Regions from separate parts of the Clostridium sp. DJ247 genome, predicted to be linked through region 1. Evidence: riboswitches for the same ligand, from Rfam matches in the RefSeq annotation. Region 1 holds a riboswitch; each other region holds the start of a gene.
What was found. Region 1 has a riboswitch for S-adenosylmethionine ahead of HGI79_RS13050 (YbaK/EbsC family protein). Riboswitches for the same ligand answer to the same signal wherever they lie in the genome.

Region 1 (7,450 bases):
ATGAATTAGCTAGATAAATCTGAAATTGTTATAATTAAATATTGAATATTCTACAATTTATAAACACATCATTTCATCTTAAATATGTTTTAAAACGCAGAAATTTACCCTTTAAGTAGCCACCATAAACTGTTGTCTACTTAAAGGGAATATATTTTACTAGCTACTTAGTTTCACTTTATTTCTACCGCATCTCCAGTATATAATACTTATTTGTAAATATAAAGAAGATTGTAGTATTATAGATATCATCAACTTAAATTTAACTTATACGTAGGAATATGCTGCCAAAATTGATGGTACTTTAAAAATTTTTAACGTGCTGAAGTTTGGTATCATATTCGGTGGTATAAGTTAAATTTCGGGCATGGTTATCTATAGTTATTTATTTAATTCCAATACTTCATTTAAACTTCCAGTTCTATATCCTTCCAAATCTAATGTAACATATTTAAATCCAAAGCTCTTCAATTGTTTTGATATAGTTTCAAACAAATCATTATTGAAAAGTTTTACTATGTTTTCCTTTGGAACTTCGATTCTTGCTAAGTTATTATGACTTCTAACTCTTACTGCTCTAAAGCCTAAATCAATAAGATATTTTTCTGCCCTTTCTACCCTATCTAGCTCTTCTATCTTTATTTCCACGTCATATGGGATCCTAGACAACAAGCAAGCATAAGATGGTTTATCCCAAGTTTTTAAATCTAATTCCTTGGAAAACTCTCTAATCTCAGCCTTTACTATACCATTCTCCAAAAGTGGACTTTTTATATCAAGTTCTTTTAAAGCTCTAAGTCCAGGTCTATAATCCTTAGTGTCATCTGCATTAGTTCCATCTACTACATATTTAAAATTTTCTTCAGCTGCTTTTTCTTTTATTTTTGTAAAAACAGCTGTTTTGCATAAATAGCATCTATCAGATGGATTAAATTTTATTTCATCTATAATTACAGGAACTTCTAAAAGTTCATGCTTTATACCTATTTCTTTTGCTGCAATCTTTGCTTCTTCAATTTCCCATTTAGGTATATAAGGTGCCACTACGGTTAAAGCTAATGCTTTATCTCCCAAAGCCTCTTTTGCTACTTTAGCTACAAAGGTACTATCAACACCACCTGAAAAAGCCACAACTACACTTTCTAATTTTTTCAAATAGTTGATTAAATTTTTATATTTTATGTTTTCTATCATTTAGATTACACTCCTACTACTATATATTTTTTATTTATTAAATAAGCTGCCACCTTAATGGTAGGCATAACTATTTTCATGTTGACAAATATCAAGCCATTGTCCATCAGTTAAATCCATCAACTCTCTAGGTGCAACTTTTACAACAAAGTTTTTCAATCCAGCACATATATATATATAACTAATCTTTTTCAAAGAAACATCAATATAAACTTTTAGTGGTTTTTTTAGCCCCAAGGGACTTAGCCCTTCCAAAGGATGCCCTGTTATATCTATAGTTTCATTATTAGTTAATATTTTCGGTTTCACTTTAAAATAATTTTCATACTTATTACTGCTTATTTTCAAATCTTCTGATACTACAATTAATATGCTATCATTTCTTACTTTAAAAGCTAAAGTTTTTCCAACACACTCTGTTTCCAATGTTCTTTCCTTATGTTCATTATAAAGTTCACTTTCATTATTTAAGAATTTTGTAACTGAGCATTCAAGTCCCCTGCTTAAAAAATGATTTATAACACTATCCATACCCATTTTTATTCTCCTTTCACTAAATTGATATTATATGGGGAACTTCTTACATATACAAATATAAAAAATCTTCCTGTAGATAAGCTACAAGAAGATTATATCATTCTAGTTCCTTATCTTTCAGGTTACCACCACCTGTTGGAATTAGCACCTTGAAACAAAGTTCAGGTTGCTGGACGTCATAGGGCCAATCCCTCAGTCTCTCTTGATAAGAAGTTCCATATTCACTTAACCTTATTATAACAAAACAGTAATTAATAATCAATATATTTTGTTATAAATTAATTTTAATACATTCTTAACCTTTCCAATAAGGAGCTTTACATAAAATTCCCCAATTGTATTTACATTGCCATTGTGTTTATTTATAAACTATGATACTAATAATATTGAATACTATTAGTATAACTACGTTTTATTTGTAATATTTGCTTTAAATAATCTATTATAGATTCAACAGGGATTGCTCTATTCTTAAGTCTTTGCAAAGCTGACAAGTTAAAATAATTTTAAAAATTTAAAGCTGATATAAGAAAAGGGAGATACTATGTTTAATAATAAACCTTTTAAAATTTTTTTAGGAATTACTATACTTTCAATATTAACTTTTTCTTTTTTATCTTATAGTGTTAATGGAAAAATATCCAAATCTGTTAACAATTCATCAACTAACAATAGTGCTGAAGTAAATAATACAATTATTAGTAATTATGATGATTATTATAATGCAGTTAAGAAAGCTATGAGTAACTATGATAGCAGCATAACTCTTAGAATAAAAAATTATAATAAGAAAATATATAACCTTGATGTATTTAATAAAATTTTAGAGAGTACTCCTGAATTAAATGGTATTTGTATAAAAGCTTCAAGTACAGTAAAATTTTCTATTCCTATTAAGTTAATAATAAATTTTGAGTACATTGACAGTAAAGAAAATCTGAAGAGTAAAGACAAGATAGTACATGAAAAGATTCAACAAATTGTAAATAGTGTAATTAAACCGGGCATGAGAGATTATGAAAAAGAGGCAGCTCTTCATGATTATATAATAAATAACTCTAAATACGATAACAGATTCTATACAGGTAATATGCCCAAAGAATCTAATACAGCTTATGGTATCTTAATAAAAGGCATTGGTGTATGTCAAGGATATGCAGAAGCTATGGACATGCTATTGAAAGCCGTTGGTATTGAATCTATACTAGTAATTGGTGATGCTAATGACAGTAAAAATTGGATTAGCCATGCTTGGAATATAGTTAAAATAGGTGGTGAATATTATCACCTAGATACAACTTGGGATGATCCTACTACCCGTGATGGTTCAAATCATCTTAGGCATTCTTATTTTAACGTTACAGATGAACAGATTAGTAAAAATCATAGATGGGATAGAAGTAAATATCCTAAATGCATAAATACTCAGTATAACTTTAATAATTTAAACTTAGTTGAAAAAGATGAATCTGGAAACATTATAACTGTAGTTAAAAATTATAGTGAATTTTATAAGACTATAAAGAATGCTCTTGGTAATAGTACTACTAGTGTAAGTATAAAAATTTTAAATTATGATGGAAATATCTATGATGTAGAACAGTGCGTTAGTAAAGCTTATGATGCTTTAAAAAGAGGTGGAAAATTTAGTTGGGTTAGCTATAATGACGAACTAAATAATTCTAAATATATAACCATAGATTTTCAGTAATTAATAACATATAACCACCAGACTGGTATATATGACGTCATACTGGTGGTTATTATATTCTATAGACATAGGTTTCCTGTAGACAACCTCGTTAACCTTATATCCTTATCTTTTTTTAGATATCTCAATTTTAACTTTTCTTCCACATAAATTTTTACCTTGGCAATACTTTAATATGGAATCAACGGAATCCTCATTTACATCAATAAATGAAAACTTTTCAAGAATATCTATGTTACCTATATCTACTCTACTACTGGTAACATTATCATTTAAAAACTGGATTAGCTGTTTAGGGTTAAGCCTATCCATACGTCCTACGGTGATAAATAATCTTGTAAAATTAGATGTTGATCCTATAAGATTTTCTGTATAATCGTAGCTTATTTCTTTTTCGTAAATCATTTTTAATAAAGCAGCTGCTACATCAACTAAATTGAATTCTTCATCCAATTCTGCCGCCAAAGGAACAAACTTTTTATAGTCTTCAGTTTCAAGTGTTTCCTTTATTTTCACAACTATACTCTTATATTTTGATAAAAATATCTCATCAACTGTTGGGATTTCTTTTCTTTTTATTTTACTTTTTGTATATTTTTCAATCTGTTTAAGAGTCATATATTCTCTAGCGGTAACAAGAGTATACGCAACTCCTTCTCTCTTAGCTCTTCCAGTTCTACCAATTCTATGAACATAAGATTCTATATCCTGCGGAAGATCATAATTAATAACATGAGATACATTTTCAACATCAATACCTCTTGCTGCAACATCAGTAGCTACTAAGAAATCTAAATTACCTTCTTTGAATCTTTTTAAAGTGTTTGATCTGTGATTTTGGCTCATATCTCCATGCATGCCTTCTACATTATAGCCTCTTGCCTGCATAGTATCTACTAATTCATCTACACCACGTTTTGTCTTGCAGAAAATTATGGCTGCAGTAGGTTCTTCAGCATCTAATATTCTACATAAGCATTCAAATCTATCCTTTTGTTTAATTTCATAATAATATTGAGACACAGTAGCTACTGTCATTTCATTTTTTACAATTGATACATGCTTACTATCAGGTTTCATATATCCTTTAGCTAATTTTTTAATTTCATTTGGCATGGTTGCTGAAAATAATAATGTCTGTCTATCCTTATTACAGTTTTTAATAATTTCTTCTATATCATCAATAAATCCCATGTTTAGCATTTCATCAGCTTCATCAAGTATAAAAAATCTAATAGCACTAAGATTAATAACCTTTCTTCTTATCAAATCTAATACTCTACCTGGAGTTCCAACTACTATATCTATTCCTTTTTTTAGAGCTTTGATTTGTCTTTCAATGGGCTGACCACCATACACAGGCAGCAGCTTTACTCTTGTATACTTAGCTATACGATTCAATTCATCGTTTACCTGAATTGCTAATTCTCTTGTAGGCGTTAATACTATACTGCTTATTTTTCCACCTAATTCACCTATATTATTTAAAACCGGAGCTCCAAAAGCAAGAGTTTTTCCGGTACCTGTCTGTGCCTGACCAATAACGTCATGACCTTCTAGGAGAATAGGTATTACCTCAGCCTGAATTTTTGAGGGTTCTTCAAATCCCATATCATCTATAGCCTTCAATATGTTTTCATTTAGACCTAAATCATAAAACTTTTTATTTTCCATTAACATTCCTTCTTTCAATTAATTATTTCTTTTGAATAATATTATTTGTTTATTATAAAAACTCATAATAAATTATTTAATCTACTTCATTACAAATTAAACTGTTATTTATGTGTACTATATAAAGTTTTAACCCTATATTCAAATATATACACTAATAAAAACATTTCTAAGTATTGTTATATTTCAACAACATATATTTTTAGTTTAACCTATAAATTCCACAAAATTAATAACAATAAAAAAACCCTATAAGAGTTATCTCTCATAGAGTTTATCCACAAATAGAATTATCTTCTGAATTCTCTATTGTTGTTTTGTTGTTTTCTAGCTCTTCTGCAATCAGCACATCTTTGTGGCTCATTTTCAAAACCTTTTTCTTTATAGAAAGCTTGCTCGCCTTCTGTAAAAACAAATTCTTTTCCACAATCTTTACAAACTAAAGTCTTATCTGCCATTTCAACATTCCTCCTTTTTATAGTTAAGATTTAAACTGATTTACATAACTTCTTATTAAGAGGAAATGTCTATAATCTTATTAAATCCTTATTGATCACATTAAGAGTATAACAGTTATATAAATAATATGCAACAACTAAAATGAAAATAATATCTTTTTAACATTATTTTTCTAGACATTCAGCTAAACATTCTTTTATAACCTCTTCTGTAGTTACGAATATTTCTTCAACGTTCATTTAAATACCTCTAAATAATCCCTATAGAAATGCTACAAAATAAAAGTATACTATTAAAAAAGTACTTAGTATAAACCTTGAAGAAAATTTTAAAAATTAGGAATTAAATTAGAATATTGAAATAGTGAGTTCAAGAATTGTAAATAAAAGATTCGTCAGTTTTCTAATTTTATTATAACTCTAATATTTGAAACAACTTTGATTTTGCAAATTATACTCTGCAACTTCTCTACAAGAAATAAAATTTATTTTATTCACACTTTAAAATATATCTTATTATTTGTTAAAGCACAATTTATTTTTATTGAAAATATACTTTAGTATATTAAATTGTTATGCTTAAGTTAATAAAAAATCATATTATAAATATACTATTCACAAAGCATTATTTATAAACCTTACTATAAACAGTATTTTTTGACTTAGTTTCTGATCGTGAAATCATTTCCTGCACAATATTCATATAAGCTTCAGATACCTCTGGACATACTGTTAGTATATTATCTATAACAAAATCAATATTACTATCATCTATAACTTTCCCACTATTCTCCTCATCCAAAATTATATTTTCACTATCTAGATGACTATATATAGTGTTTACAATCGGTGCCTGCATTACTTCATTATTTTCCATGCATCTTTCTGAAAAATATAATATTCCATCAATAACTATAAATTGCCCATATGCATATTCTTTTTCTTGTTTAACTGAACAATCATCCAAATTACAACAGTATTTTGTGTGCTCCACATGTTTTAAGTCTAGTATATAGCTATGTTCTCTTCTCACTAATACAGTCCTTACTTCAAGTTCTAAAAGTCTTTTCTTCATGTGTTTGGAAAAATTCTCTCCAAATTCTGCAATAAACTGTTTTATTGATATTGTCCTTTTCATCTTATAATTTTTTTTCACTATAAATATTCTCCTTTTAATTATTCTTTTTTATCTATCCTTAATTTAATACTACATGTTGAAATTCAATTTATACGCTATGCAGTTCTAACTTACCAACATTTTGTTAAGATAATTCATCTGTAGTATTAATTAGTTTTTGACTTATGAAGACGTGATTTTAAGCATAGTACTTGCTATATGAACCTATACTGTTTAAGTGAGATAAAAAACCACCTTTATGAAGGTGGCATAACATTTGCTGTATATTAAAATTCTTAAAATTTAATATGGCTAAACATTTACAGTTTTACAACATTAGTAGCTTGAAGACCCTTAGGTCCTTTTTCCACTTCAAATTGAACTTTTTCTCCTTCTTCAAGGCTCTTTCTAGCCTCATTTCCTTGGATTGCAGTGAAGTGAACAAAAACATCATTTTCTCCTTCAGCTGTTATAAAACCAAATCCTTTTTCTGAATTAAACCATTTTACTGTTCCAATTTTCATTAATTGTCCTCCTAAAGATAAACACATTATTATTGACATATTATTTTTACATCAAAAGTGTTTTTTTAAATTATTCTATTAGTATATCACAATAATTTAAAAATAACAATTTTTTTTTAATTATATAGCATTTATTTAATTTTTAGTATACATTTTCAAGTAGTTTGGATACTATAATTATAGTCAAAACAAATTTATCCGATAACTACCCGCTCTAATACTCATATATTTATAG
Region 2 (7,450 bases), on a different contig from region 1:
TCTGCTTCTTTATCTATAGCTTTACCTATTCCTCTAAGCCAAGTTTCAAATCCCGAAACCCCTAATGGGTTAATTGTTTTTACAAAGGGAACCCCATATTTTTCTTCCAGTCCATTTCCTAAGTATGAACCCAATACACCACATATACTTACTGTAGCAAGAGACTCAGACAAATGTGAAAGTTCCTCAATAGTTGAATTTTGATAAAAAAATACAGGCTCAACTCCAAAATTTTTAAATATCTCAATTATTTCATTTCTCGCACTTTCGTAGAAATTTTTAAAATTAATTTTGTTATTTTTCTTTTTCGGCGGCTTTACAATACTTGTAAGCACAGCATGATCTGAGGCATCAAAACCCGTAGCCCATATTCTTGATCTAAAACCTTCGCAATGAACAGCAGCTATAGGTACTGGTATTTCCTTTTTAAGATTTTCAACAACACTATCCACATCTTCACCTATAATACCTGTTAAACACGATGTTCCTACAAAGATTGCTTTTGGTTTGTATCTATTATATGTCTCTAATATTATTTCTTTAAGACTACCTGTAGCTCCAAATACTGTATCATGTTCATCCATATCAGTTCCTACAAATACAGTGGCATTTGTAACACCTCTTTTGGTTGCCAGCTGATCATTGTTAACTGTAGCACCAGGGGCTATTGCTGTACAGCCTGATGGTGCATGATTTATTATTGCTATATCTCTTATACCTGAAAGTTGTCCTAATGCACAACTAGCATTACATGTGCTGGACTGACTAAAGCATCTATCCTGATTTTTTAAAGTTCCGCATTTCGATTGGTTAACAATGTCATGAAGATCTCCACTATAACCTGTTACAGAACCTAAACGATTTTCTCTTGTTGGTACTGCTGATATTTTTAAATTGACTGTCATGAATCCTTCCTCCTTATTTATATGTTTCTAAAATATTTCCATATATATCTTCTGCTAATCTTAACCCTCCACTATAACCTATATAGCTTCTGTCAAGCACTAGTCTATGCATAACCGGTATTGATATATTTATACCAAAACCCTTTATTTCTGAAACAATATCTCTGTCCCAAGAACTTCCAAGAATTAATGGTGTATGATTAGTATGGTTATATTCCCTTAATCGTTGGTGTATTTTACCTCCATCAACTTCAAATAAAACATTAGAGGATGTACTCTTTGATAGATGTTTAAATTGATGTTTTATAGCTTCTTGATATTTTTCTGGCGTATCATCAGTAATATATTGTTCTCCAGGTAAAATTCCCAGTTCGTTTACTAAAAACTTACTAATCCCTAATGCATAGGAGGAATCTGCAATATTAAAAAATCTGCCTGCTAAATCATAGCGAAACTCTATGAAGAAATCTGCAGATCTTTCAATATAATAATAAAATTTTTTCTCTTTCTTCTTAATAAAATTCTCAGCTTTTGCTTTATCTAAGCCAGCAAATTCAGCAACTTCTCTTAAAAATTTACTGGTTTCTTTCGCTCCTATTGGCAAAACTGGGTAATGCAGATATGGAGTTCCATACTTATCTTTTAGCAATTCAGCAGTTTTTAATCCTACCCAAGGTGAAAGCACTAAATTGAACTGTGCATTAGGAATTGTTTTCCACTCCTCAGCTCCGCTAGATTCAGGTCCAAATAATATGTTAACCTTAAGATCTATACCTTCTAGTAAATGTTTTATCTCGCTCAAGTTTCCAGCCCAGAAGGAATCTTGATATGGAACCACAGACCAAACATTAACTAATCCATTTTCTTTCTCTACAGGCTTCTCACCAACAAACTGATTTATTATGGCTTCAGTTACTAATTCATGTCCCTTAAAGTTAGTTCCCTTAAAACCACCTGTTTCAGCAAAAACTATTGGGATTCCTTTCTGTTGATAGTCACTTACCACTTGTCCTACATCATCACCTACTATATCTGAAGTACACCCTGTTAAAACAACAAGCAAGTCTCCTTTTAAAACTTTTAATGCTCCATCGATTACCTGTCTTAACCTTTTTTCTCCACCAAATACAACTTCTTTTTCAGTAGAATTTGTACATGGTATTGCACTTCCCCCTGCATATCCTAAGCCTTGATATCCTGAGTCTGTGCTTAGCCCACGAAAAAGCTTTACCCCACATCCTGGGCCAGAATGAAGTATTGGAATGGCTCTGTTAATAGCTACTACTGTTTGTTGTGCACCAAGAGCACAATAATATCTTGGTTGTTCAATTATCTTAGTCATTTTATTCACCACCTAAAAATATATAAGGATTTTGTTCCAACCACCAATCTGTATATGGAAGCTCTGAATGAGCAGCAATGTTTTCCACAAATTCCTTGGTTGATAATACATCTAAAATTTTATTTCCATAGTTTATTAACCCTTGATATCCTAAACCAAAATGCTCATCTCCCATTAAAAATGTTGGTATTCCAAGCTTTGCTCCCCATACTGACATACCACCATGCCTTGCAACAAATATATCAGGTTTGAATTTATTTAATAAATTTACCAACTCAAAGGCTTGTTTATTACAAACATTAAAATTCTTAATATCTCCATAAGTATCAACTACATGTTGTAGCGCATCATTTCTCTCATCTTTATTGTCATAATGAGCATCATGATGAAATATTGCAGCTCCAACTACTTCCAAGCCCAGATCTCTTATTAACCCTAATAAACTATGTCCATGAGCCGCTCCTGCTGTAACATAAGCTCTCTTACCTTTTAACTTAGCTCTTAATTCTTCAAGCTCAGGAGCAATTCTTTCTCTTTCTGACTTTATTAATTCCTCAACTTCTTTTTCTTTACCAGTTACCCTACCCAGCTCTCTAAACCATGCATCTGAGCCTTTAAGTCCGTAAGCTGGTGGTGCTTGAACTTCTGGAACTCCATACTCTTGTTCTAAGGCTGCCCCTAAATATGTGCCTAAAGTAGCACATATTTGAACTGTAGCTGCTGCCTCTGATATTTTTTCTAATTGGCCAATAGTAGAAAATGGTACAATATAATTAGGCCTTAGTCCTATTCTTCCAAACAAATCCGTAAAAATATCTCTGCCCCAAAAATTTATAACATTTACTAAATCCTTTTTCTTTTTAACAGGAGGTTTAACAATTTTTCTAACTATTCCATGGTAAGCAGCATCAAATCCTGTTGTCCATATCTTTGACCTGAACCCCTCACAAGAAATATATACAACGGGTATACCTAACTCTTCTTCTGCTTCATTGGTTATATTTTCTATATCATCTCCAATAATACCTGATGCACAGGAAGCATTTACAAATATAGCCTTAGGCTTAAATCTTTCATAAGCTTCTTTTATAGTAGCTTTTAATTTAACTCCTCCTCCATAAATAGTGTCCTTTTCTTCTAAATTTGTACTTAATAGTCTAGCATTTCTTAGTGGAAGGTTTCTCTTCCTTTGTCCTACTCTGTTTGTAAAGTTAAAATCCGGAAAATCCGCTGCACATCCAATAGGACCGTGATTTATTACTACAGCATCTTGTATCATAACAAGCTGGCACAAAGCCTGCCCCGAACTACATCCAAGACATTGACTAAAGGAACGACTTTTATCACACAATCTACCTTCTTTAGCCCTATTACATAATTCCTTTGCTGTACCACTAAATCCAGTAATGGACCCCAATCTTTTTTCTCTAATCTGAACTTCAGGTGATTTTATATTAATACTCAATGGTACTCCTCCTCTATTAACATTTTTCAGAAATACAAAAAAGAGGCTAAGCTATGTTCATAGAACATAAAGCCTAGTCTCCAGTATATCTGGTCAACTAAACAGTTGTAATTTTTGTATTTCGTTGCGTTAGGATGTTTTTAAATATGTTATATTATTTAAAACACCTAATTAATAATGCAACGATACATTGAATAGGAGAAAAGGTAAAGCTTTCTCATATAGCCTCCCCCTTTGCAATTGATTTTGGAATAATAAAAAATCCTCTTGTAGATGAGCTACAGGAGAATTTAATTCATTCCTTTTCTCATCTTCAAGGTTTAAACCTACTGGAATTAGCACCTTTGAATTTAATTCAGGTTGCTGGGCTTCATAGGGCCAGTCCCTCCACCACTCTAGATAAGAAGTTTATTTATAATTTCCTAAATTATAACAAGTAAAAAATTTAATGTCAAGAATATATTGATAATTTAGTTATTTTATTTTTTCATATTGACAAACATAAAATAAACTAATAAAATTAATTTCAATAACAAATTTTGTTATATATTATGTATATTAAAATAATTAAATACTTTATGTTGACCAGTAAAACTGGAGGCTAAATTTATTCCTTTAATTGCAAAAAGGTATAAATTTAGCCTTTTTTATTGTATGGAGGGGATAATTATGAGTGAAAAAGAAAGAGAATTACAATTTGAAACTTTACAAGTCCATGCTGGACAGAAACCTGATCCTGCTACAGGAGCAAGGGCAGTTCCAATATACCAAACCACATCTTTTGTATATAAAGATTTTGACTTTGCTAAAAATATAAGTGCACTAAAGGAAGTGGGTTATACTTATTCTAGAGTAGTAAACCCTACTAATGCAGTATTAGAACAAAGAATTGCTGCCCTAGAGGGAGGGGTTGGAGCCTTAGCAGTAGCATCAGGCTCTGCTGCAGTAACTTATTCAATTCTGAATTTAGCCTCAGCGGGAGATGAAATTATAGCTGCAAGCACTCTTTATGGTGGTACTTATAATCTTTTTTCTGTTACTTTTCCAGAGCTTGGTATCAATACAAAATTTGTTAACCCTGATAATGTGGAAAATTTTAAAGAGGCTCTAACTGAGAAAACCAAAGCTATATACTTTGAAAGTTTAGGTAATCCAGGAATAAATATTGTGGATATAGAAGCAGTTGCAAAAATTGCTCATGACCATAAAATTCCACTAATAGTTGATAACACTTTTGCCACCCCTTATCTTTTAAAGCCATTTGAATATGGGGCAGATATTGTTGTACATTCTGCAACAAAATTTATTGGTGGACATGGAACATCTATTGGAGGCTTAATTGTGGATAGCGGAAACTTTGATTGGACTGCCAGTGGAAAATTTCCTCGTTTCACAGAACCAGATCCAAGTTATGGTGGAATAAAGTACTATGAAGCTTTTAAAGAATTAGCTTATATTACTAGAGCAAGAGTTAGATATTTAAGAGACATAGGCGCATCAGCAAGTCCATTTAACTCATTTTTATTTATTCAAGGCTTAGAAACACTTTCCCTTAGAATTGAAAGACATGTTTCTAATACTTTAAAAGTAGTTGAATTTTTAAATAATCATGAAAAGGTTTCTTGGGTAAACTATCCAGCATTAAAAGATAATAAATACTATGATTTAGCTCAAAAATATTTTCCTAAAGGGGCTGGATCTATATTTACTTTTGGTATTAAAGGCGGCATTGACGCAGCAAGGAAATTTATTGATAGCTTAAAATTATTCTCACTATTAGCAAATGTAGGAGATGCTAAATCACTGGTTGTTCATCCAGCATCTGTTACCCATGGTCAACTTTCAGAACAACAGCAAAAAGAGGCTGGTGTCACTCTAGACCAAATTAGGCTGTCAATCGGTATAGAACATCCAGATGATATTATATATGATTTAGATCAAGCTTTTAAATCACTTGATTTTTAATTCATTGAATATATATTTTTTATACTATGTATTGACAAATATAAAATTAACTAATAAAATAATAATTAATTATATATTTAACCATTTATGTTAAAATAACCAAAGAAATTATGTTGACCAGTAAACTGGAGGCTAAATTTATTCCTTTAATTAAAAGGTATAAATTTAGCCTTTTTTTATTGTATGTTGCAGCACTCTGCAGCATATAAAAACCAAAAGATTATAGAGAGGATGTTTAAAATGAGACAAGTAGCTATTTATGGAAAAGGTGGAATAGGAAAATCTACAACAACACAAAATCTTACTGCAGGTCTTGCAACAATGGATAAGAAAATAATGGTAGTTGGATGTGACCCTAAGGCAGATTCAACAAGATTATTATTAGGTGGACTAGCTCAAAAATCAGTATTAGATACATTAAGAGAAGAAGGAGAAGATGTAGATTTAGATGCTATATTAAAACCAGGATTTGGTGGAATCAAATGTGTTGAATCTGGCGGACCAGAACCAGGAGTTGGATGTGCAGGTAGAGGTATAATAACTTCAATAAATATGCTTGAGCAATTAGGTGCTTATGAAGCAGATTTAGATTATGTATTCTACGATGTATTAGGAGATGTTGTTTGCGGTGGTTTTGCAATGCCAATCAGAGAAGGAAAAGCTCAAGAAATATATATAGTAGCAAGTGGAGAAATGATGGCATTATATGCAGCAAACAATATATCAAAAGGTATACAAAAATATGCAAACAGCGGCGGAGTTAGATTAGGTGGTATCATCTGTAACAGCAGAAAGGTTGCTAATGAATACGAATTACTTGACAACTTTGCTAAAGAATTAGGAAGCCAATTAATACACTTTGTACCAAGAAGCCCAATGGTTACAAAAGCAGAAATAAACAAGAAAACTGTTATAGATTTTGATCCAACAGCTGAACAAGCCGGCGAATACAGAACATTAGCTAAAAATATAGATGACAATGACATGTTTGTTATACCAAAACCAATGACACAAGATAGATTAGAAGAAATATTAATGGAATATGGTCTTATGGACTTATAATTTCTGTAAACTCTCTTAAAATTAAAAATATAAAAGTTAAAAAGGAAAGTCGTATTGAACTTTCCTTTTTAACTTTTAACATGCTGAAGATAGATACCCTCAACTTAAATTTAACTTATACGTAGGAATATGCTGCCAAAACTGAAGGCACATTTAAAAACTTTTTTATTAGTCTTAATGAAGTGTTTTTGAAAATCTTAGGAGCTTTTATATGGTTGAAAGCCTGAATGGCTTTCAACGAGCGACTTATCAATGGTAATTGATAAGTTGGTCCGGACTGAGGTACGAGTTTATCAAAGGTTCTTAGAAATTTATAATGAAACTACTCTTCCTTCCGTCAGAGTAGTAAGCGATTCGCACAAAATCACAGATTTTGGCTCTCTGCTTAAACACGAACTTTAGACTAATTAAAAGTTTTTAATGTGCCGAAGTTTGGCAGCATATTCGGTCGTATAAGTTAAATTTCGGACACGGTTATATCTATTTTAGCTTCAAGTATAAGATTTGTGTTTATTATAGCTCCATCTATATTTAGCATAACAAACTGTTAACCAACACCAATTACCAGCTTAAAGAACTAAACTAATAAAAAAGACCAAGCAAATCTCAATAAAACCGAGAAAGCTTAGTCTCCAGTATTTCTGGTCAACTAATACATACGTTATTCTTATTATTCTTATTATTCATACCCGAATACTAGGTTTTAAAACA
Region 3 (7,450 bases), on a different contig from region 1:
GGAATCGGTTAACGCTCGTAGAGGTTGCGGCGGTGGTGATGGGAAGAAATCATGTAAACTTTGCGAATTTAGGGGACCTTTTACCCAAGGATCAGTTTGCAGTGAGCAGATGGTAGAATGTCAAGCAGGTCATGTTCGTGGTGCAGTGCTCATTCAACATTCGCCTATAGGATGTGCAGCAGGTCAAGTAATATACAACTCTATATATCGTAATGGTCTTGCAATGCGTAATTTACCTGTAGAAAATATGCATGCAATTTGTACCAATTTACAAGAGGGTGACATAGTATTTGGAGGAATTAAGAAACTTGAACAGACTATACGTGATGCTTGGGAACGTTATAATCCAAAAGCAATATTTATTGCCGCTTCCTGTGCTACTGGAATCATAGGTGATGATATAGATAGTGTGGCAAGCAAATTTGAGAAAGAATTAAATATTCCTGTTATTCCTCTACATTGTGAAGGATTTAAATCCAAACATTGGAGTACTGGATTTGATGCAACACAGCATGGAATTGTACGTCAAATTGCACGTAGAAATCCTAAAAAACAAGAAGATTTGGTGAATGTTATTAACCTGTGGGGATCAGATATATTTAAACCAATGTTAGCAGAGTTAGGACTAAGAGTTAACTATGTCATTGATCTAGCAACTGTAGAAGACTTGGAACAAATTTCAGAAGCAGCGGCTACTGTGGGTTTTTGTAACACTCTGTCCTCATATATGGCAGCAGCCTTGGAACAGGAATTCGGTGTTCCGGAAGTTAAGGCACCACAACCATACGGTTTTGCGGGAACAGATGCATGGCTTCGTGAGTTAGGTAGGGTAACTCACCGTGAAGAACAGGTAGAAGCTTATATAGCTAAAGAACACGCAAGAGTAGCTCCACGTATAGAAGAGCTGCGCAAATTATTAAAAGGCAAAAAAGGCTATGTTGCTACTGGTTCAGCTTATGCCCACGGATTAATTGCCGTACTTAGAGAATTGGGAGTTGAAGTTAATGGATCATTAGTATTTCACCATGATCCAATTTATGATAGTGGTGATCCACGACAAGATTCTCTTGCTCATCTTGTGGGCAACTACGGAGATGTACCATCTTTTAGTGTCAGCAATCGTCAGCAGTATCAGTTCTATGGATTATTACAGAGAGTGAATCCAGATTTTATTCTTATTCGTCATAATGGTTTAGCACCATTGGCATCACGTTTGGGTATTCCAGCTGCTCCATTAGGTGATGAGCACATTGCTATAGGGTATCAAGGAATTATTAATTTAGGAGAATCTATTCTGGATATTCTTGCACACAAAAAATTCCATCAGGATTTGGCTGCTCATACTAAGCTCCCATATAAAAAATGGTGGTTAGATCAAGAAGATCCTTTCCTATTAGCAAGAGAATCACAACTATCTAAGGCTTATTAATATACTACTTCAAAAGGAGTGAATAAATTATGTTAACAAATGCAATTAATATAGAAAAGACCAATTCAATTCAACAGGTTCGTTATGTTTGCGCTATTGCTGCTATGCATAGTGCTTCTTCAATACCAAGAGTAATTCCAATTACCCACTGCGGTCCAGGTTGTGCGGATAAACAGTTTATGAACGTTGGATTTTATAACGGTTATCAAGGTGGTGGATATGGAGGAGGAGCGGTAGTACCTAGTGTTAACGCTACAGAGGAAGAAGTTGTATTTGGAGGAGAAAAACGACTAAGCGGATTAATTGAATCTTCTTTGAAGATTTTGGATGCAGATTTATTTGTGGTACTTACGGGTTGTATTGCAGATATTGTGGGAGATGATGTAGGAGCTGTAGTAAGTAAATTTCAGGAAAAAGGAGTTCCTATAGTATTTGCTGAAACAGGTGGATTTAAAGGAAATAACTTTACAGGACATGAACTGGTTACTAGAGCTATTATAGATCAGTATGTTGGCGAGTATCATGGACCACGAGAGCAAGCTTCAGTGAATGTATGGTCCTTACTGCCATATCACAACACTTTTTGGAGAGGAGACCTTACTGAAATAAAAAGGATTCTAGAAGGTATAGGTTTAAAGGTAAATATCCTTTTTGGAAAGGAATCACAGGGTGTATCTGAGTGGAAAAATATACCTAAGGCACAGTTTAATTTAGTGCTTTCTCCTTGGCTTGGATTACAAACTGCTAAACATTTAGAAGAAAAATACGGTCAACCATTTTTGCATGTTCCTGTAATTCCTATTGGAGCAAAGGAAACTACTTCCTTCCTACGTAAGGTGGTTGAATTTGCTGGACTTGATTCTGTAAAGGCAGAAAGTTTTATTGAAAAAGAAGAAGCCAGTTATTATCGTTATTTAGAAGATTTTTCAGATTTCTATGCTGAATATTGGTGGGGACTACCGGCAAAGTTTGCGGTTATCAGTGATAGTGCTTATAACCTTGCGTTAACTAAATTTTTAGTAAACCAATTGGGTTTAATTCCAGGAAAACAGATTATTACAGAAAACCCACCTGAGGAATATAAAGAATTAATACGTGAACAGTATAAAAATATTGCAGAAGATGTTTCAACGGATGTTGAATTTGAGGAAGATACCTATAGAATTCACCAAAAAATTCGTCAAGCAGATTTTGGTCATAAACCTCCAATTATCTTTGGTACTACTTGGGAGCGAGATTTAGCTAAGGAGTTGAAAGGTTCCATAGTTGAAGTTAGTTTCCCAGCATCATATGAAGTTGTTCTATCCCGTTCATATGTTGGGTACCGTGGTGCACTTACTCTGTTAGAGAAAATTTATACTACGGCAATAAGTGCTAGTGCTTAGTAGTTTAATTTAAGTAGCCAATTGTAATGAAGTATTAGCTATTTTCTTATCTAGAGAGGCGTAGGGACTGGCCCTAAGATGCCCAGCAACCTGAATTTATTCAAAGGTGCTAATTCCAGCAGGTATATACTTGGAAGATGAGGAACTAGGAGAGATTAAAACCTTCTTGTAACTTATCTATAAGAAGGTTTTTTATATTGAATAATGTTTAAGGATTAAGTTGACTAGAAAACTAGAGGCTAAATTCTCATAATGTGAGAGTTTAGCTTTTATTATTTGTGCATCCAGCAAAGCTGGAACATGCTAACTGGTGAAAGTCCAGTGAAGGTAATTACCAAGAAGTCTTGTAGCCAATCACAATGCGTAGTAGAAATACTGGCTATGAAGCGTGAGAGTAAAGTAACCTAAAAGGGTGCCAGTGAAAAGGATGTAGCTGGAAATGTATACCCTGATCAAAAATGGATTAAACCAGAACAAATTGATTTTTGGATTAAGTTAGCAGAAAAAAATAAATTAGCTAACTTTGAAGTTCCAGGTCAAGTAAAAGCAGAGGAGTTATTCACTAATGACTTAAATCCATATTATACTGGAGAACTTAAATAAAAAACTACGTAAGTATTTATTGAATATAAATTTTATTTTATAAAATATATAAAAATAGGGGGAAAAAGAATGACAATTAATTTGCAGCGTGCGGAAGCACCTATTAGAGAAAATAGACTTAAATCAATTGTTGGATACAAAGGCACTATAAAAGATTTAGTACAACAATCTAAAGAAGGTTGTTTAAAAAATGGGAAGAGATGCTTTAGTCAGACCACCAATTGTAGTTCGGGTTGTGCACAAGGATATTTATCCCGCATAGTAGATGCAGCTATTGTAAATCATGCTCCCATTGGATGTGCTGCTGATGTTATAGGAGAAAATACTAATTATCAATGGGGAGAAAATATTAGAAATTGGGAACATGATAATGTTAAGGTTGTTAACACTAATATGACAGAAGGTAGCACTGTTTTTGGTGGATCTGAAAAGCTTAAGGAAGGAGTAAGAGAAGCTTATAAGAGATTTAATCCTAAGGCTATATTTGTAACTACCTCCTGCGCCTCAGGTATTATTGGTGATGATGTTGAGAGTATCTTACAAGAGGTAGAAAAAGAGATAGGTATTCCAGTAGTACCAGTTTTCTGTGAAGGATTTAGATCTCAAATTTGGGCTTCAGGTTTTGATGCAGCATTTCATGCTGTGTTAACACGTATAGTAAAGGCACCTGAAAAAAAACGTCCAGAATTAGTAAATATGATTAATTTTAATGGAAGTGCTAGAGATACTATAACTGAAATTTTTGCTTGCTTGGGTCTTGTACCACAGTTTGGAATACCATTTAGTACAATTGAGGAAATATCAAGGATGTCTGAAGCCGCAGCTACTATAAGCATATGTAGTACTTTAGGAGGTTACTTCGGTAATGGATTAGAACAAAAATATGGAGTTCCTTATGTGAAATCTTTGCAGCCTCATGGAATTGCTGGTATGGACAGCTGGCTTAGAACATTAGGAGAGGTTGTTGGAAAAGAAAAAGAAGTTGAAGAATATATAAAAGAAGAAAAGGAACGTATAGCTCCCGAGTTATCAGAAATACGAGAAAAACTTAAAGGAAAAAAAGTAGTAGTAGGGATGGGCCCTAGTTTCTCTCATAACTACATTAGGCTTTTGGAAGAATTTGGGCTTGAGGTTATATGGGGTATATCATGGCATTATGATTCGAAATATGATCACGGTAGTTGTCCAGAGGCCACATTAGAGTTATCAAAAAAAGAAAGAGATATACCTATAAGTGTTAGTGATCAACAAAACCATGAAGTATTAAATTTATTAAACAAGTTAAAACCTGACTTATATATAGGAAGACATCCAGGTTCATCTGTTTGGCCAACTAAAATGGGTATTCCTACAATTATGGTAATGGACGAATATAGTGCTTTTGGATATCAGGGTACTATAGACTTTGGGTATAGAATCATTGATGCACTAAGCAACAGAAGTCTTGCTCGTAATCTTTCTAAAAGAATAAAACTTCCATATACAAAATGGTGGCTTGAGCAAGATGCATTTGAGTTTTTAGAAAGCGAGGCGAGATAATGGCAAACGTAGTTGAACAAGCGAGACACGTATGTACTCTTGGAGCTTATGAATCAGTGTTAGCTATTAATAGAGCAATACCTATATTGCATGCAGGACCAGGGTGTGGAGCAAAATTATGGACTACTTTAGGATTGCAAAATGGATGCCAGGGTTCAGGTTATGCTGGTGGACATTCAATACCATGTACTAATTTTTCAGAAAAAGAGGTTGTATTTGGAGGAACAGAACAATTACGTAAAGTCATTTCAAACACTTTACAAGTAATGGATGGAGATTTGTTCGTAGTTTTAACAGGATGTACATCAGATATCGTTGGAGATGATGTAGGTGAAGTGGTGAGAAATTTTCAAAAACAAGGTAATCCTGTGGTTTATGTTGAAACAGGTGGATTTAAGGGTAGTAACTTAGAGGGGCATGAATTAGTTTTAGATGCTATTATTGATCAATATTTAAAGCCACAACAAGGCATAGAAAAGGGTCTAGTGAACATCTGGTCTGTGGTACCATATCAAAATACTTTTTGGGCTGGTGATATAGAAAAAATAAAGGAATTAATTTCTTCTATAGGTCTAAAACCTAATATTATATTTGGACCTGAAGGTGGAATAGAAGAATTAAACAAAGTGCCAAAAGCTGAATTTAATTTACTTATATCACCTTGGGTTGGGCTTAAAAATGTTATTCATTTAAAAGAAAAGTTTGGCACTCCCTATCTGCATTATCCAGTTCTTCCTATAGGTCCTACGGAAACTTCTAAGTTTTTAAAAACTGTTGCAGAGTTTGCAGGTATAAAAGAAACTGTTGTAGACGAAGTAATTAAAAAACAGGAAAACAGGTATTATTATTATATAGAAAGAGCATCAGATGTATTGTTAGAAACTCGTTTAATGCCAATACGGTTTACAACCATAGCAGACAGCATTTATTCTCTAGGGATTTCAAGATTTTTAATAAATGATTTAGGATTGTTGCCAGAAACACAGTTTATTACAGATAACGCATCAGAAGAATATCGTCAGAATATATCAGAAGAATTTAAAAAGTTTGTAGATAACATAACTGCAGAAGTAATATTTACAAATGATGGAGGAGATATTCGTGAAAGATTAAAGAGTATGAAATTTAGAAGTAGACCTTTAATTATTGGAAGTGCTTGGGATAGAGCTATGGGTAGAGAGCTTAAAGCATATCAGCTTTCTGTATCAACCCCAATAAGTGATAGAATGGTATTAAGTCGCTCTTATGTTGGCTATGAGGGAGCTCTACGTTTAACAGAAGATATATATTCCGTAGTTTTAGAGGATTTCCAATAGGTTGCTATAGTCAAAAGAAAATTTTAGGAGGGAAAGATTATGTCTAAAATATTAAATAATATAACTGAATTAATAGGAAATACACCTTTAGTAAAATTAAATAAATTTGCTTCTGCAGCTGAGGGAGATGTAATAGCTAAACTGGAATATTTTAACCCAGCAGGTAGTGTTAAGGATAGAATTGGATATGTAATGCTTAAGGATGCAGAAGACAAAGGGTTGATAAATAAAGATACAGTGATTATTGAGCCAACTAGTGGGAATACTGGTATAGCCTTAGCTTTTGTTGCAGCAGCTAAAGGTTATAAGCTCATCCTTACTATGCCTGATACAATGAGTTTAGAAAGACGTAATTTGTTAAAATCCTACAATGCTGAATTGGTTTTAACTCCAGGCGCAGAAGGAATGAGAGGAGCTATACGTAAAGCAGAAGAGCTAGCAACAAAAATAGAAAATTCATTTATACCACAGCAATTTAAAAACCCTGCTAATCCCGAAATACACAGAGCTACTACTGCAGAAGAAATTTGGAGGGATACAGATGGAAATATAGATATATTAGTTAGTGGTGTTGGTACTGGAGGAACAATTACAGGTATTGGGGAAGCAATCAAACAGAAAAAAGGTGATGTTAAAGTTGTTGCAGTGGAACCTTTTGATTCGCCTGTGTTGTCAGGAGGAAATCCAGCACCGCATAAAATCCAAGGAATAGGAGCAGGTTTTATACCAGATGTACTAAATATAGAAATAATAGATGAGATTTTTAAAGTAAAAAATGAAGAAGCTTTTGAAGCAGCTAGAAGACTTGCTAGTGAAGAAGGGATTTTAGTGGGAATTTCTTCTGGTGCTGCTGCTTTTGCGGCGCTGCAAATAGCTAAAAGAACAGAAAATAAAGATAAAAAAATTGTAGTTATACTTCCAGACACTGGTGAAAGATATTTAAGTACAGAACTATTTGCTCAGAAATAAGAACTTCAAATTTAAAAAAAGGAGGATATCATATTTATGAGTTATGAAAGTATATTAGATGTGGGTTTGACTTCTAAAGAAAATAAAGGTGTAAAAGATAAAATTGTTGCAAAAAATGTAGGGCTTGTATATAACTTAAAAAACTCTAAATTAGCAAAAAAGGAAGAATTTGTAGCTGTTAAAGATTTTAATCTTAATGTGAGAAATGG
Region 4 (7,450 bases), on a different contig from region 1:
TAACATAAGGCTTGTCTTTATCTTCTTTTCTTGTTGCCAATACATTCACATATTGTGAATTCTTATCTTCTAATAAAATTGCATCTTTTGATGGGTTTAATTTAGCATCTAACGCATAATTAGCATTTATTACTGCTAAATCTACTTCTCCTAGTACCCTTGGTAATTGTGGTGCATCTAATTCCTTAATTTGAATTCCTTTTTTATTTTCTATCAAGTCTAATTTAGTTAAAATGTCTCCGCTCTTTAACTTTATTAAACCACTTTTTTCTAGTAATCTTAAAGCTCTTGTTTCATTTGTAGGATCGTTAGGTACCGCTATTGTTGCACCTTGTTTTACATCCTGAATATTCTTAACAGTCTTTGAATAAACACCAAGTGGTGGAAGATATACTTTTGTAACTGGAACTAAATCTGTGTGTTTTTCTTTATTAAAGTTTTCAAGGAATGGAGTATGCTGATACATATTTGCATCTAAATCTCCAGATGCTAAAGAAGTATTTGGGATTATATAATCTGTAAATTCCTTTATTTCAAGTTTATATCCTTTTTTTTCTAATAAAGGCTTTACCTCCTTTAAAACTTCCCCAGCTGGAACTGGTGTTGCTCCCACAACTATAGTCTTTTTATCATTTGCTGCAGTTGTTGAAGTACTAGAGTCTTGTTTTGCTCCGCATGCTGCTAGTCCAAGAATTAATGTTGATGATACCAAAATTGCCGCGATCTTTTTCATAAATAAATCCTCCTTAAATTTTGAATAATTTTTGTGTAAGAGCTTTACATTTGTTACAAATACTATTTAATAAAATTTTTACTTTTTATTATGGAAACATAATAAAAAATTAAAGCTGGAGAAAAACCTCCAGCTCAAAAAGCTATTCTAGAATTTCTCATCTTTCAGCTGCTAAGGCTGCTGCAGGAGTTAGCACCTTTGTATTAAAATAATACAGGTTGCTGGGTTTCATAGGGCCAGTCCCTCCACCACTCTTGATAAGTTAGCGATTAATATTAACTTGTTTTTTATTGTTTTAATTATAAATATAATATACTTTTATGTCAATATTTTTTTGTAAAGTTTCATTTTTAAGAGTATTGGAAACTTATTAGAACTCCTTCTCTTACATTAGTTAATAAACAAATATTTAAATCATTAGTACTTTACAGTAATTTTCCCTAATGCTACAGCACTTACTAGTCAAGCATTATAATAAGCTCAAAAAGTATTTAAATAGCTGCTTCTTTATAAACTTTATCTCCAGAAGTAATTGAATTTACAGGACATACATTGCCACAAAGATGACATCCAACACATTTATCTCTAAGTAATAAAGGTTTTCTATTTTCATAATCCCACTCTATAGCTTGATGTCCACCATCATAGCATGATATATAACATCTTCCGCATCCTACACAAGTATCCTCTTGGAAGTCAGGATATATTATATAATCTCTATCTAGCTTATCTGTAGAAACTACATTATTTAGTGCTAACCCTACCAATTCTTCTACTTTATCTATACCTTTTTCATCCATAAAATAAGATAGTCCACTTATTAAATCATTTATAATTCTATAACCATACTGCATAACTGCTGTAGTGATTTGGAGATTAGAAGACCCTAAAAGTATAAATTCTACAGCATCTTCCCAAGTTTCTATTCCCCCCATACCACTTATAGGTATATTTTTTAATTTTGGACTTTTAGCTAAATCATTTATAAACCTAAGCGCTATTGGTTTTACAGCCTTTCCAGAATATCCTGATACAGAGGATTTTCCATTAATAATTGGGTATGGAGAAAAATTATCTAAATTTATTCTTGTAATACTTTTTATAGTATTAATTGCAGCTAGTCCAGTTGCTCCTCCTTCTATAGATGCTACTGCTGGTTCCACCATATCTCCAACATTAGGTGTCATCTTTGCCAATATTGGTAAATGAGTTCCTTTTCTTGTAGCTTCGCAATATTTTTTTACTAATTCTGAATTTTGTCCAACATCAGCACCCATAGCATCACTTATCATTTGAGGACAAGAAAAATTACATTCTATTATGTCTGCACCAACTTCTGTAACCATTTTAGCTAGCTTAGTCCATTCTTCTTCATTTTCTCCCATTATTGAAGCAACTAAAATTTTATTAGGATAGTTTTCCTTTAATTGCTTCATCCACTTTAAGTTTAAATCTAGTGGGTGATCAGAAATTTGCTCTAAATTTTTAAAACCTATAAAAGGTGTATTTTCTTTACCTATAATATCAAAACGAGGAGATACTTCATTTGGTACAAAAAATCCTATAGTTTTGAAAACAACTCCTGCCCATCCCATTTCTAAAGCTTTAGCACACATTTCGTAATTGCTTCCAACTACAGAGGATGAAAGGAAAAATGGATTTTCACATTTTACTCCACAAAATTCTATAGAAAGATCTTTATTCATTCCCTTTCACCTCCATGTCACTTAACTTTTCTTTACACAAAAGATCTTGTATAATTCTTATTTTAATTGGTCTATCTATCTTATTTCTAATACAGCTTCTTTGACAATACATTTTGTTATCACAAGCCACGCCGCATTCCTGTGATTTATTGAAATCTTCTAAAACCTTATTTGACGCACCTTTATAATTTTTAAACCTAATAGACATTATTACACCAGCAGGATCCTTTTCTCCAGGGCACGCCTTACTGCAAGGAGGATCGTAACATAAAAGACATCTTGTTGCTTCCTCTTCTATCATCAACTTATCAAAAACTTTCTTATCTGCCATACTTAATCCTCCAAATCTAAAATTATACTTTATAAACTTTTTCTTCCTTTTCTCTTTAGGAATTTTCCCCATCCAGACTCTCCTAAAAATTCTCCGTTATTAAACACTAATCTTCCTCTAGAAAAAGTCATAACTGGATATCCCTTCAATTTCAAACCTTCCCATATAGTATGATCTACATCTGAATGCATATTTTCTTTAGAAACTGTAAATTCTTTATTTGGATCATATATTACAATATCTGCATCGCTACCTACTGCAATAGTTCCTTTTTCTGGTGCACATCCAAATATTTTAGCTGGATTAGTTGAACATAATTCAACTACTTTATTTAAAGATAACCGTCCTTTATTTGCTTCACTTAACATATATGGATACATATTTTCTATACCCATACAACCATTTGGGATCTTAGTAAAGTCATCTTTTCCCCAATCCTTTTCATAACTTTGGAATGGACAGTGATCCGTTGCAATAGTATAAATATCACCACTTTTTATTCCCTGCCATAGAGATTCCTGACTTTCTTTTCCTTTCATTGGTGGTGAGCAAACAAAATTTCTTCCATCTTCTCTTTTATAAACTTCATTTGTAAAGTGTAAATATTGAGGGCATGTTTCTGCATATATTTCATATCCTTCATCTCTTGCCTTCTTAACCTCTTCCATACCATCTTTGTTAGCAAGATGAACTATATAAAGAGGTGCATTCAAAGCTTTAGCCCAATGAATAGCTCTTTTATCTGCTTCTGCTTCTACAAACTCAGGTCTAGAAAGATAATGATACCATGCAGAAGTTTTCCCTTCCTTTAAAAAATCTTCAATTCTAACATCTATTAAATCAGGATTTTCTGCATGTACTGCTATAAGAGCTCCTGTTTCTTTTGATCTCTCTAAAGCCTTACATAGTACTCCATCGTTAACCATTAAACCTTCTTTCTTATATACCATAAATACCTTGAAACTAGGTATTCCATAATCTACAGCAGCTTGAAATTCTTCTAAAACCTCTGGTGTTAAATCTGTTATAGCTACATGGAAAGCGTAATCTACGCAAGCTTGAGGTGCACATAATTCATCTCTTTCTTTTGCTGTTTGTATTATTCCGTTACCCTTTTTTTGAATAGCAAAATCAAAAACAGTAGTTACTCCACTGCAAGCTGCTGCTCTTGTACCACCTTCATAACTATCCGCTGATACTGTTCCTCCAAAAGGCATTTGAAGATGAGTATGAGCATCTATAGCACCTGGTAGTACATATTTTCCTTCTACATCGAAAATTTCAGCCCCATTATCTGTAAGATTATTGCCTATAGCTACAATTTTGCCACCTTCTACACCTATGTCGGCTTTATAAGTATCTGTAGCTGTTATTATAACTCCATTTTTTATTATTAAATCCATAATATCACCTCAAACATAGAAAATTAATTTCAATAGCCTCTATGAAAACTTTTCCATAGAAGCTATAACAATTTATAATTTACAATTTCTTATACTACTTTTTCAGATATTATTTCTGATTCAGTAATTTCATTATTCTCTTTTTCAGTAAGTATAGATTCTTTATCATTTTTCATTAATAAAGTATATATTATCATAGCTAATATAAATCCTATAGCCCAACCATTATCTGTTAAGCTGCTTAAAGCTGGTATGAATTTACCTGCTAATGGTAGAATAGCTGCTAATATCCAAGCATATATAGCATTTTTATTGAATCCATTTTTATACCAATATTTTCCGCCATCTCCTTTAAATAGAGAAAAAACATCTACTAACTTTTTACGGTGAATATAATAATCCGCTATATATATTCCAGCTAAAGGTCCAAGTAGTAACCCATAAGTTCCAAGCCAATCAAATATATATGCTGAAGCACTTGACATAAGCTTCCATGGCATTATAGCTACCGCCGCTGCACCAGTAATTAAGGTAGCTGTTTTAAAGGATATTTTTTGTGGATTTAAATTAGATATATCATTTGCAGTTGCTACTGCATTAGCTGATATGTTAGTAGTTAAAGTAGCAATTATTATACCTATAGCTCCTAAAATTGCTGCAATTGGGCTATTCATTTTTGATATAACATCCACTGGATTCCATAAGAATTCACCATATATTATCTTAGTAGCACCAGTAACAAATACTCCTACAAAAGCAAAAGCAATCATAGTTAAAGGTAAGCCTAAAAGTTGACCTCTGAATTGAGCCTTTTGACTCTTTGCAAATCTACTAAAATCAGGAATATTTAAAGATAAAGTAGACCAGAAAGCTATATTTGCAGTTAAACCTGCTAAGAATACTTTCCAAAATGAAACTGATTTATCACTATTGGGAGCAATGCTTAATATATCTGAAATTCCTTTTCCTAAAGCAGCTACAGAACTATAAGCCCATATCATAAGTGCTATAGATATTACTCCTAATATAGGAGCTGCCCAAGCTTCCATAAACTTTATAGCTTCTGGTCCTTTATAAGCTATAAATACATTTAAGAATAAGAACACAAAGAATGAAATCCATATTCCTCCGCCCCAATTAGCCCAAGCAGGACTTATAGTTGCCATAACAGCATTTATAGATTGTCCTCCTATCCATACATTTATACCAAACCATCCAGCACCAATAATAGCCCTTGCCATGGCTGCTATATTTGAACCTTTAATACCAAAGGATAACCTTGCAAATACAGGATAAGGAATACCATATTTAGTTCCTGCATGAGAATTAAGCTGCATAGGAATTAAAACTATAAGATTAGCAAGCCCAATATTTATAAGTGCCTGCCACCAAGTAAGACCTGCATCTATCATACTTGAAGCCATCATATATGTAGGTATACAAACACTCATACCTATCCAAAGAGCTGCGATATTATAGGTTCCCCAAGTTCTTTGTTTAATCTTTGTAGCAGCCAAATCATCGTTATAATAAGGGCTACTTTTTACTTCTTCTACTGCTGTATCTGTTAATTCGTATAAACCTCCAATTTCTTTTTGGGTTTTATATATTCTAGACATAAAACATTTCCTCCTCACTTTTACTATATATAAGACTATATTACTGATAATTTCTTATTTATATGAACTTCAAGGCTCCCTATAACTATCATATATAGATGTATTTATCCATTAGCTACCAGCCGTAAGACTCCCGCTTCTATAAACGGAGAGTCAACGGCTGCTACGCTCTGGATTCGTTCAACTAATACTCAGATGGAGTCAAAACTCCATCTGAGTAAAGTTTCACTCTATTACCACACAAGAGGCTTAAACATATCTTTATCTCCATCAACTACATTCAAGAATATAGCCACATTACCGATTACTGCTTTAGCTATATAATCTGTACGCACTTTATCATAAGGTGTGTGTGCATATTGTTCCTGCATAGGTGAATATCCTATGGTTGGTTTCTTGTCTATACCTGCAGTTTTACTGGCATCTGTTCCAAAATCCCAATACCCATACTTTACTGGCTGATCTATACTTTCTAAAGCTTTAGCTGCCGCTTTTACAAAAGGGTTATCTTCAGATATTTTCCAAGGACTCATATCTTTAGCAACTTCATATTCTACTCCTGTATAAGATTTTTCAAGTGCAGTTTTAACTTTTACATCTGCTTTAAATTCTGGATCTTTTTCCGATATTTCATCAATTATTTTTTGTATTTCTTCCAATGCAGTTTTTGATGTTTCTCCAGGTATAGTACGTCTATCTATAGAAAGCATACATTTGTCTGGAACTATAGACAAAGCTCCTGGAGAACACTCGATTATATTAATAGATATAGAAGCTTTACCTAGCTTTTCATCAGATGGAAGTGAAGGATAAAGCTCATCCTTTATTTTACTAATTAAAGGTATAGCTTTATATATAGAGTTTATTCCAAGCCATGGAGCACTACCATGAGAGGTTCTTCCATATACTGTAGAAAGCAACTCTACTCTTCCTCTATGTCCACAGTATAATTTAAGTGAAGTAGCTTCGCAGGATACCATAGCATCATAATTTATACCCTTAGCTGGGAAGGTCTTATTAATTAAATGCATCATTCCTACCATTTCCGCTGGCTCTTCTTGAACTACCCCAGTAAACATATACTTTCCTTTAAACTTATACCCAAGTTTTTTTAATTTTGCTAATATTCCCCCTGCATATATTTGAGCGGCTTCTCCTCCTTTTACATCAGAAGCAGCACGGCCATGTATACATTCTGCTAGTTCCTTTGTTGTTTTGTCTTGGTTATCAACTTCGCATATATCAATAATTCCTCCATAAGGATCATACCCTTCCCAATTATTTATATCTCCTGGACTTACATGATCCATATGTGCATTATACATTATAGTTGGTCCAACTTCTGTGCCATTTACGATTCCAACTATATTTCCCATGTCATCTCTAAAATATTCATCGTAACCTAAGGCTTCCATTTCAGCTAATAACATATCTGCCAGTTCTTTTTCTGTACTACTTATACTAGGAGTTTGTATTAATTTTTGAGTAAATCTTATGACCTCTGGCTTTAGTTCTTCACCTAATTCCTTGACTTTTTCTATAATATTCTCCATGCTGCATTCTTCCTTTCCCATAGTAATTTTAAGATTAGCTTAGCTTGAAGGCCTCCTTTGGAAGGTCTACTAACTTTAAATATATACCTATATTTCCTAATAAGG

Region 2: linked by a shared signal. The riboswitch ahead of HGI79_RS10500 (nitrogenase component 1) and the one ahead of HGI79_RS13050 (YbaK/EbsC family protein) in region 1 are both predicted to bind S-adenosylmethionine.
Region 3: linked by a shared signal. The riboswitch ahead of HGI79_RS22780 (ABC transporter substrate-binding protein) and the one ahead of HGI79_RS13050 (YbaK/EbsC family protein) in region 1 are both predicted to bind S-adenosylmethionine.
Region 4: linked by a shared signal. The riboswitch ahead of HGI79_RS19155 (MetQ/NlpA family ABC transporter substrate-binding protein) and the one ahead of HGI79_RS13050 (YbaK/EbsC family protein) in region 1 are both predicted to bind S-adenosylmethionine.

The regions. Positions count from the first base shown of each region.
Region 1 is NZ_JABAIW010000030.1:35,503-42,952, forward strand. Features, by position in the region: gene larE (ATP-dependent sacrificial sulfur transferase LarE) at 382-1,194, opposite strand; gene HGI79_RS13050 (YbaK/EbsC family protein) at 1,249-1,731, opposite strand; SAM riboswitch class I at 1,839-1,943, opposite strand; gene HGI79_RS13055 (transglutaminase domain-containing protein) at 2,276-3,442, shown strand; gene HGI79_RS13060 (DEAD/DEAH box helicase) at 3,548-5,116, opposite strand; gene HGI79_RS13065 (zinc-ribbon domain-containing protein) at 5,407-5,574, opposite strand; gene HGI79_RS13070 (hypothetical protein) at 6,200-6,730, opposite strand; gene HGI79_RS13075 (cold-shock protein) at 7,012-7,215, opposite strand.
Region 2 is NZ_JABAIW010000022.1:21,850-29,299, forward strand. Features, by position in the region: partial or broken gene HGI79_RS10490 (nitrogenase component 1) at 1-905, opposite strand, end outside; gene HGI79_RS10495 (nitrogenase component 1) at 919-2,247, opposite strand; gene HGI79_RS10500 (nitrogenase component 1) at 2,249-3,712, opposite strand; SAM riboswitch class I at 4,017-4,118, opposite strand; gene HGI79_RS10505 (O-acetylhomoserine aminocarboxypropyltransferase/cysteine synthase family protein) at 4,382-5,677, shown strand; gene nifH (nitrogenase iron protein) at 5,918-6,739, shown strand.
Region 3 is NZ_JABAIW010000022.1:11,581-19,030, reverse strand. Features, by position in the region: gene HGI79_RS10475 (nitrogenase component 1) at 1-1,429, shown strand, start outside; gene HGI79_RS10470 (nitrogenase component 1) at 1,459-2,814, shown strand; SAM riboswitch class I at 2,858-2,958, shown strand; partial or broken gene HGI79_RS22780 (ABC transporter substrate-binding protein) at 3,238-3,417, shown strand; gene HGI79_RS10465 (nitrogenase component 1) at 3,487-4,956, shown strand; gene HGI79_RS10460 (nitrogenase component 1) at 4,956-6,272, shown strand; gene cysK (cysteine synthase A) at 6,312-7,241, shown strand; partial or broken gene HGI79_RS10450 (ABC transporter ATP-binding protein) at 7,278-7,450, shown strand, end outside.
Region 4 is NZ_JABAIW010000062.1:16,606-24,055, reverse strand. Features, by position in the region: gene HGI79_RS19155 (MetQ/NlpA family ABC transporter substrate-binding protein) at 1-733, opposite strand, end outside; SAM riboswitch class I at 888-997, opposite strand; gene preA (NAD-dependent dihydropyrimidine dehydrogenase subunit PreA) at 1,225-2,439, opposite strand; gene HGI79_RS19145 (hypothetical protein) at 2,432-2,770, opposite strand; gene hydA (dihydropyrimidinase) at 2,800-4,173, opposite strand; gene HGI79_RS19135 (NCS1 family nucleobase:cation symporter-1) at 4,263-5,792, opposite strand; gene HGI79_RS19130 (M20/M25/M40 family metallo-hydrolase) at 6,026-7,345, opposite strand; gene HGI79_RS19125 (M20/M25/M40 family metallo-hydrolase) at 7,380-7,450, opposite strand, start outside.